One region of the Streptomyces sp. NPDC027962 genome, then DNA from elsewhere that is predicted to be linked to it. Evidence: riboswitches for the same ligand, from Rfam matches in the RefSeq annotation. Region 1 holds a riboswitch; each other region holds the start of a gene.
The links. Region 1 has a riboswitch for cobalamin ahead of ACZ4SA_RS12240 (ABC transporter substrate-binding protein). Riboswitches for the same ligand answer to the same signal wherever they lie in the genome.
Positions count from the first base shown of each region.

Region 2: linked by a shared signal. The riboswitch ahead of ACZ4SA_RS32475 (energy-coupling factor ABC transporter permease) and the one ahead of ACZ4SA_RS12240 (ABC transporter substrate-binding protein) in region 1 are both predicted to bind cobalamin.
Region 3: linked by a shared signal. The riboswitch ahead of ACZ4SA_RS31600 (cobalamin biosynthesis protein) and the one ahead of ACZ4SA_RS12240 (ABC transporter substrate-binding protein) in region 1 are both predicted to bind cobalamin.
Region 4: linked by a shared signal. The riboswitch ahead of ACZ4SA_RS00910 (ribonucleoside-diphosphate reductase subunit alpha) and the one ahead of ACZ4SA_RS12240 (ABC transporter substrate-binding protein) in region 1 are both predicted to bind cobalamin.

Region 1 covers NZ_JBVHTA010000010.1:45,815-48,003, reverse strand. Annotated here, with positions in the region: gene ACZ4SA_RS12240 (ABC transporter substrate-binding protein) at 1-851, opposite strand, end outside; cobalamin riboswitch at 892-1,098, opposite strand; gene ACZ4SA_RS12235 (iron-siderophore ABC transporter substrate-binding protein) at 1,462-2,189, shown strand, end outside.
Region 2 covers NZ_JBVHTA010000051.1:43,656-45,844, reverse strand. Annotated here, with positions in the region: gene ACZ4SA_RS32480 (energy-coupling factor ABC transporter substrate-binding protein) at 1-260, opposite strand, end outside; gene ACZ4SA_RS32475 (energy-coupling factor ABC transporter permease) at 260-946, opposite strand; cobalamin riboswitch at 977-1,172, opposite strand; gene ACZ4SA_RS32470 (PTS-dependent dihydroxyacetone kinase phosphotransferase subunit DhaM) at 1,294-1,704, opposite strand; gene dhaL (dihydroxyacetone kinase subunit DhaL) at 1,701-2,189, opposite strand, start outside.
Region 3 covers NZ_JBVHTA010000048.1:20,906-23,094, reverse strand. Annotated here, with positions in the region: gene ACZ4SA_RS31605 (cobyric acid synthase) at 1-345, opposite strand, end outside; gene ACZ4SA_RS31600 (cobalamin biosynthesis protein) at 342-1,295, opposite strand; cobalamin riboswitch at 1,385-1,530, opposite strand; gene ACZ4SA_RS31595 (hypothetical protein) at 1,655-1,876, opposite strand; gene ACZ4SA_RS31590 (inorganic phosphate transporter) at 1,885-2,189, opposite strand, start outside.
Region 4 covers NZ_JBVHTA010000001.1:194,847-197,035, reverse strand. Annotated here, with positions in the region: gene mctP (monocarboxylate uptake permease MctP) at 1-163, shown strand, start outside; gene ACZ4SA_RS00915 (Uma2 family endonuclease) at 233-817, opposite strand; cobalamin riboswitch at 931-1,056, shown strand; gene ACZ4SA_RS00910 (ribonucleoside-diphosphate reductase subunit alpha) at 1,192-2,189, shown strand, end outside.

The sequences.
Region 1 (2,189 bases):
GACTTACGGGTGAGGTCGCCGATGACCAGCACGCCGGGGTTGCGGTCGGCGACGGTCTCCCAGTTGATCTGGGGCCACTCCTGCGTACTGTCGTCGAAGACGTTCTTCGCGCCGAGCGTGTTCGTGATGATGCCGGGTGCGCCGCAGCAGCCTGCCATGTAGGGGGACTCCTGGTTGGCGAACCAGTACAGGATCGTGGTGTCCTTGGCGTCGATCCCGGAGGTGGCCTTGGTAACCCGGTCGTTCAGCTCCGTGACCAGCTTCTCGCCGCGCTCCTCCACCCCGAAGGTCCGGGCCAGTTCACGCACCTCGCGATAGACGGTGTCCATGGCCAGCGGCTTCGTCCGTGAGCCGTCGCCGTCGCCGCTGTTGTCCTTGCCCTCGCAGTCGGCGGGCGAGAGATACGTCGGCACTCCGAGTTCCTCGAACTTCTCGCGTGGGGCAACCCCGCCCTTGCTGAGGGTGGAGGCGAAGGAGGAGGCGACGAAGTCCGGCTCGGTGTTCAGGACCTTCTCGAACGACGGCGCGTTGTCGGCGAGCCGGGGCACCTTCGCGTTGGGCTTCTCCAGCCCCTTCATGACCGGGTCGGTCCAGGTGGCGGTGCCCACCATCCGGTCGGCAAGCCCGAGGGAGAGCATGATCTCGGTGGTGCCCTGGTTCAGGGACACGGCCCGCTTCGGCGGGGCCTCGACCGTCGCTTTCTGCCCGCAGTTGTCGAGTGTGACAGCCCGGGCCCCGGCTTCGGCGGACTTCCCTGACGCGTCGGACGACGAGCCCGAACCGCACGCGGTCAGCAACAGGGCCCCGGTCAGGAGCAGAAGGGAACAGTGGGCGGGACGTGACAGCTGCACGTTGGCTTCCTAGGCGTCGGGGCCCATGCGCGGGGCCCGTTCGGACGGTCGGCTGCCAGCAGGTCTTCGGACTCGGGATCATCCTGACGGGGCACCTTCCCAGACCCGGCCATGGCCGGGTCCAGTGGTTGTCGCCCCGCCCGTCACCCTCACCGCTGCGCGTCAGTTCCGGACTCTCACCGGATTCCCTGACCCGTGCACGCGGACGTCCGTGTGCACGAGTGCGACTGGCGCCCGGAAGTTACCACGGCCTTACCTACTTCCGCCGGAGTGTCTGCGGTACTCGCGGTCGCCGGCAGCGCGATCCGGAGTGTCACCGGCAGGATGCGAACCCGCGCGCGGCTCAGGAGAAAAGGCCGTGCCCACTACCGCGCCAGCTCCGCTTGACCAGCCCACGCTGCGCATGGGCCCAAGCCGTGTTCGAACTTTTTGGGGGCGATGGGCACGGCACTGGACGCTGCGGCGATCTCGGGGAAGCCTCCTCCGTCCTGTACAGGGAGGGACGGGTGGTCGGCTGTGACGCTCGTTTGACGCTCCGAGCGCCTGCACGCGGTATGGCAAGCCGAAAAACCTGCTCTGACGGGTGAAGCCCGAAGAACGCGCAGCAGCCCTGGCCAGTGCTGTGACCGGCTCCGCGATCCGCCCGGCGAGCTCCGCCTGCGGGACCACCGAGCCCCCCGCCGACGACAGGGCGAAGAACACCGCCGAGAAGATCACCCTCACCGACGCCTCCGGCCAGAAGGTCGTCCTGAACGGTCCGGCCAAGAAGGTCGTCGGTACCGAGTGGCACGAGGTCGAGCTGCTGATCTCGCTGGGCGTGGACCCGGTCGGCGTCGCCGACGTCAAGGGCTACAAGACCTGGGACAGCGCGGTCCCGCTGAAGAACGAGCCCAAGGACGTCGGCACCCGCGGCGAGCCCAGCATGGACACCATCGCCGCCCTGCAGCCGGACCTCATCGTCGCCAGCACCGACCTGCCGCCGGCCGCCGTGAAGCAACTGCGCAAGGTCGCCCCGGTGGTGGAGGTGAAGTCGGCCAACGCGGCCGACCCGATCGGGCAGATGACGAAGAACCTCGATCTGCTCGCCCAGGCCACCGGCACCACCGAGAAGGCCGGCGAACTCAAGAAGCAGTTCGAGGCGAAGATCAAGGAGGGCAAGGAGACTCTCGCGGGAGCCGGGCTCGCGGGTGCGAAGTACGCCTTCGCCGACGGGTACGTCGTCTCCAACCAGACGTCGATCCGCCCGTTCACCAGCGGCTCGCTCATCGGCGCGGTCAACGAGGAGCTCGGCCTGAAGAACGACTGGTCGGTCAAGGGCGACCCGGCGTACGGCCTCGG
Region 2 (2,189 bases), on a different contig from region 1:
TAGTACGCCAGCACACCCGCGCCCAGCGCCGCCTGCAGCGAGAACAGTGCCGACTCCACCTCCCCGGACGGCGGTTCGTACAGCGGCGAGAACCACGGTTCGTAGTCCGGCTCGAGTTCCGTGATCGCAGCCTCCGCCTCCCCGTCGGCCCCGGTGAACGGCTCCTCCTTGTGGTCGCCGAGCCCGAGGACCAGCGGCAGCACGGCCAGTGCCGCCACGACCAGCAGCAGCAAGGTGTTGATCTTCGCGTTACGGCTCATCAGACCGCCGCCTCCTTCTTCGCACCCTTGACCAGGACACCGAGCCGCGTGAGCTCGCCCTTGCTGGACTGGCTGAGCAGTCGCATCACGAGCACCGTGAGCAGCCCCTCGCTCACCGCCAGCGGCAGCTGCGTGACGGCGAAGATCCCGCCGAACTTGGCGAGCGCGCCCAGGACACCGGTGCCCGGGTCGGGGAACGCGAGTGCCAGCTGGACGCTGGTGACGCAGTAGGTGGACAGGTCTGCGACGAACGCGCCGAAGAAGACGCTCACCATCAGCGGTACGTCGAACCGGCGCAGCAGCCGGTACACCCCGTACCCGGCCCACGGCCCGACGATCGCCATCGAGAAGACGTTGGCGCCGAGTGTGGTGAGCCCCCCGTGCGCCAGCAACAGCGCCTGGAACAGGAGGGTGATCGTGCCGAGCACCGCCATGATCGGCGGTCTGAACAGGATCGCGCCCAGACCCGTACCGGTCGGATGCGAGCAACTGCCGGTGACGGACGGAATCTTCAGCGCGGACAGGACGAACGTGAAGGCCCCGGACGCGCCGAGCAGGAGGGTCGATTCGGGATTGGCCCTGACCTCTCGGGTCAGGGCCCGTACGCCGTGGACAACGAACGGGGCGGAAGCGACGCCCCAGGCGGCCGCGTGCAGCGGGGGGAGATAGCCCTCGGCTATGTGCATGATGTGGGAGACCCTCTCCAGCACCTCGTGGATGGACAACGCACCTCGGCCGGTCTCCTGGCTGACGGGTCATGCCGTCCGGGCTCCGCCTTCCCGGGCACCACGCACAGGCGTGGTGTCCCAGTGGCTCCCCGTGAGGGGGTGGAACCGGACTTCCCGATCACAGTGGCGAGGGCCGCACCGGTACTGCACCGGTTTCCCGAACACCAAGGCCCCGTGACAGTAGTGCGCCGACCAGGTACATCACAAGCCGCGCACGGGCGCACCGGCCGGCGGCCGGGTGAGCTGTTCACCACGTCCCGGTGGGTGAGGTGTTCACCACGTCCCGGTGGCGCGCCGCTGACGCGTCACTGTTTGCGGTAGCCGTACGCCTCCGACGCCGCGGCCTCCACCGCGTCCAGATCGCCCCCCGCGCCGGCCGTCACCACAGCGGCGACCGCGCCCTCCAGGAACGGCGCGTCGACCAGCCGTGTCCCCTCCGGAAGTTCGTCGCCCTCGGCCAGCAGCGCCTTGACCGTCAGCACGGCGCTGCCCAGATCGACGAGGACCGCGACGCCCGCGCCCTGGTCGACCTGCTGCGCGGCCGCGCTGATCAGCTCCGAGCTGGTGCCGAGGCCGCCGTCCGGTGTCCCGCCCGCCGGGGCCACGGGGGCCGTACCGCCGCTTCCCGCCAGTCCCCTGGCGAGCTCGGCGACGGCCGTGGCCACCTCCCTGCTGTGCGAGACCAGCACGATGCCCACCTGCTTGCCGTCGCTCATGCGCTCGCCGCCTCCACCGTCTCGGCGAGCGTGGCCACCATCAGGGCCGAGGACGTCGCTCCCGGATCCTGGTGTCCGATGCTGCGCTCGCCGAGATAGCTGGCCCTGCCCTTGCGCGCCTGCATCGGCACCGTCGCCAGCGCTCCCTGTTCCGCCGCCTCCCGGGCCGCGGCGAACGACTCGGTGCGCTCGCCGAGTGCCGCCGCTGCCGGCTCCAGGGCGTCCAGCATCGTCTTGTCGCCCGCTTTCGCCCCGCCCAGCTGCGCCACCGCGGCGACGCCCACCCGCAGGGCTTCGGCGAACTGCCCCGGGGTCACCTGCGCGTCGTCGCCCAGCGCCTTGCCGGTGCGCCGCAGCAGCGTCCCGTACAGCGGCCCCGACGCGCCCCCGACCGTCGACACCAACTGCCGCCCGGCCAGCATCAGCACGGCCCCCGGCGTCGCCGGGGGCTCCTTCTCCAGGGCGGCGGTGACGGCAGTGAATCC
Region 3 (2,189 bases), on a different contig from region 1:
CCCGGCGGATGCCCCGCCGGTCTTCCCGAAGAACCCGCGGGCGCTCAACTCGCCCACGGGCTTGCCCATCAGCACCACCTGGCTGGAACGGTCGCTGCCGGGCTTCAGCAGCACCGGGTTCATCAGGGCGGTCGGCTCCACGCGCGCGGCCTGCGCCTGCATGGCCTGTGCGCGCCCGATCTCCGCGCCCTCACGTGTCACGAACGAATTGAGGGACATGTTCTGCCCCTTGAAGGGCGCGACCTTGACCCCTTGCCGCACCAGCCAGCGGCAGATCCCGGCCGTGACGACGCTCTTGCCGGCGTCCGAGGTCGTCCCGGCGACCAGCAACCCCCCACCGGTCATGCCGGCCTCCTTCCGCCGCGCCCTGCACCCAGCATCCGCCCCGTGGCACAGACCACCAGGGTCAGCAGGCCGACACGCCGCGACAGCCGCACCGCCCGCCCGATGTCGTCGAACTCCACCGCCCGGCCGTCGCCGTTGAGAACCGGCCGGTGCTCGACCCGGCCGCCGTACGAGAGGGTGCCGCCCAGCCGCACCCCCAGCACGCCGGCGAACGACGCTTCGACCGGGCCCGCGTTGGGACTGGGGTGCTTGCCCGCGTCGGCCCGCCAGGCCCGTACCGCCCCCCGCGGATCCGGCCCGCTCACGGCCGCCAGGATCGCGGTCAGCCGTGCGCCGGGCCAGCCCGCCACGTCGTCCAGGCGCGCCGATGCCCAGCCGTAGCGCCGGTAGCGGGGCGACTTGTGGCCCACCATCGCGTCCAGGGTGTTGACCGCACGGAAGCCGACAAGGCCGGGCACGCCGGCCAGCGCGCCCCACACGAGGGCTCCCACGACCGCGTCGGAGGTGTTCTCCGCGACGGACTCGACGACGGCGCGGGCGATCTGCTGCTCGTCCAGGGTCTGCGGGTCGCGCCCGCACAGATGAGGCAGCCGTTCACGGGCCGCTTCGACGTCCCCGGCGGCCAGCGCGTCGCCGATGGCCGAGGCCTCACGCCCCAGCGTCGTGCCCCCGACAACCGCCCACGTGGCGACGGCGGTCAGCGCGATCGACGCGGCGGGGGAGCGGCGTACGGCACGGCCGGCCAGAGTCGCCGCGGCGACGGCGCCGCCCGCGCACACCGCGGTGTGCAGCGCGCCCCGGCCGCGGTGGTCACGCCACAGGACACGCTCGAGGGCGGCGGCCATCCGTCCGAACGCGGCGACCGGATGCCCACGGCGGGGATCGCCGAGGAGCAGGTCACCAGCGAGGCCGGCGGCGGCGCCGTACACGAATACTCGGTCGGCACGCACGGGATCAGCGATCCCCGAAGTGGCGTCCGACGGACAGGGCTGTACCGCAGCCGGGCATGAGACGAGTCCTCACTCAGGGTCCGCGCCCTGGTTCGACGTGACCGGCGGTGAGAGTTCCTGGCTCCCCGGGGTTCGTGCTCCCGGGTGACAGTGGCGGGACCGCGCCGGATTCGCACCGGACTTCCTCTTCTGCCGCCGTTATCGGCCCCGGCAGTCCACCACGCGCGCGAACGCCCGTCAACTCGCCATTGACCTGCGGCGGGACAGTGTGCCGAGCCCCACACCGGTGGACACACGAAGGCCGGGTCGAAGGCACCCGCAGGTGTCCTCGACCCGGCCTCGCGAGGGTCCGGCCGTCGTCAGACGACGATCAGATAGATCCCGTAGGAAACGGCTGCCGCGCAGAGCGCGAAGCAGGCGTAAGCGCCCGTGCGGGCCAGTGCGCCGGAGCCTCCGGCCTGCGAGGCCGCCTCCTGCTTGGTCAGGCCCACGATGCCCAGGGTGAACAGGCCCACCAGGGCGACGGTGGCGACGAGGCTCACGCCGAATACGGAGCCGAGAGCTGCCCAGTCGATCTTCATGCTGTTCCTTACACCGTGGCCGGACGTGCCGACTCGGGCTCGGCCGGGGCCGGGATAGTGGTCTTGATTTCGCCGGCGGGCGGCGGGGTGACGGCCGCGATGGCGGTCGTGACGACGCCCGCACGCTCCTCGGTGCCGTCGACGTCGTTGACGTTGGTGTGGTCGACGACCTGGCGGCGCGAGACGAACCAGATCGCGGTGCACGCGGCGACCAGGAAGACGGCGACGGCCGCGACACCCCAGTCACCCTGCTTGGTGACGTACTCCGAGCCCGCCGCGACGAGGCCCGCGGCCGGCAGGGTCAGGCCCCACG
Region 4 (2,189 bases), on a different contig from region 1:
GAACGTCGTCGTCACCGTGGTCCTCACCTTCGTCCTGCGGGCGGCCAAGGCCCCCGACGGCGTCGACGAGACCAGCCCGTCCGACTACACGGCGGACGCCGGCGACCCGGGCGTCAAGGTGGAGCTGCCCCCGGCCACGGCGGGCGCGCCCGCCGGTCACTGACCGGTCGCACGGCGAAGGGCCGCCGCGCCTTCTCGGTGGGAGGCGCAGCGGCCCTTCGGCTTGGGAGGGTCAGTGCACCCAGTCCTTGAGCTGCTCGGTCGCCAGGGTGATGTCCACCGGGGCAGGCAGCCTGATGTCCTTGCCGAACGGGACGGTGTGGGCGTTCTCGTAACGCACGCCGTCGGGCTGGCTGTAGACCGTCACCTCGCAGCTGTCCCGGTCGATCAGCAGGTACACCGGGATGCCCGTCTGCGCGTAGGCACGAGGCTTCTCCACGCGGTCGCGCCCATCGGTGTCCGAGTCGTACGAAGTGACCTCGAGGACCATGAGCACCTGGTCCGGGTCGGCCCATTCGCCTTGGCCGACGAAGGCGCCGCTGGCGGCGAGCGAGCCGTCCGGACGCGCCCGGCCCTTGCGGTACTCCTGCACCTTGAGGCCTTGGTCGGGATAGAGCCACAGCTCCGGGCGTGCCTGCATGCAGATGCGCGTCAGCCACTCGATGATGCGCCCGTGATCCCCGTCCGGCACCGCTTTGCTCCTGAGCTTCCCGTCGATCAGTTCCAGACGCACGCCCTCGGTCGTGCGGGCCAGTATCCGGAAGGCCTCGTCGAAGTCGTCGGTGTCCAGGTGCGGGCGGTCGGTGGTCACGGTCATGGACCCTCCCTTCAGCGACCACGATAGCGGGGGCCAAGGCCCAGCGCCCGTACATCGGCATCACCCTCGAAGACACAACATATGGGGGTGTCCGACTAAACCGCCCCCACATGTATGCTCATCTCGCTGTCGCCGCAGGGGAATCCGGTGTGAATCCGGAACTGTCCCGCAACGGTGTGATCCGGTGCGCTTTGCCGTATCCGACAAGTCCGAGGACCTGCCGACGGTCATCCGGTTCGACCGATCCGGGTGCAAAGACGTCCGGGCCTCGCGGTTGGGCCGGTGGACGCCATGCGCCGTGCCCGCCTCGCGGGCCCTTGCCCGCATGGCCTCACCTCCCCGCAAGGCCCAGAGCCGAGCGAGGAGAGCACCAGGTGACCATCGCGCCAGCCGATCCGGTCTCAGCGACGGAGGAGGACGGTCCCGGGACCGCACTGCTGCGGACACTGACGGACCTCACGGCCGACCTGCCCGACACCGACCCGGGCAGGGTCGCCGCCGCGGCGCTGCGCGGCCGGAACGCCGGGTCGGACGAGGCCGAGCTGCGCTCTCTCGCCACCGACGCGGCCGCGGGCCTCATTTCGGAGGACCCGGCCTACTCGCGGCTCGCGGCACGCCTGCTGACCCGCACGATCGCCGACGAGGCGGCGGGGCAGGGCGTGGAGTCCTTCTCGTCCTCGGTCGCCGTCGGCCACCGCGAGGGCCTGATCGCCGGCCGTACGGCCGCGTTCGTGGCGCTGCACGCCGCCCGGCTGGACGCGCTCATCGACGTGCGAGCCGACGACCGGTTCGGCTACTTCGGTCTGCGCACGCTCTACAGCCGCTATCTGCTGCGCCACCCCATCACCCGCCAGGTCATCGAGACGCCCCAGCACTTCATGCTGCGTGTCGCCGCCGGTCTGGCGGAGGACGAATCGGTCCGCGCCCTGGACGAGGTCGCGTCCCTGTACGGCCTGATGAGCCGGCTCGACTACCTGCCCTCCTCCCCCACGCTCTTCAACTCGGGCACCCGGCACCCGCAGATGTCGTCCTGCTACCTGCTGGACTCGCCGCTCGACGAGCTCGACTCGATCTACGACCGCTACCACCAGGTCGCCCGGCTCTCCAAGCACGCCGGCGGCATCGGGCTCTCCTACTCCCGCATCCGCGCCCGCGGTTCGCTGATCCGCGGCACCAACGGGCACTCCAACGGCATCGTCCCGTTCCTGAAGACCCTCGACGCGTCGGTCGCCGCGGTGAACCAGGGCGGCCGGCGCAAGGGCGCCGCCGCGATCTACCTGGAGACGTGGCACGCGGACATCGAGGAGTTCCTGGAGCTGCGGGACAACACCGGTGAGGACGCCCGGCGTACGCACAACCTGAACCTCGCGCA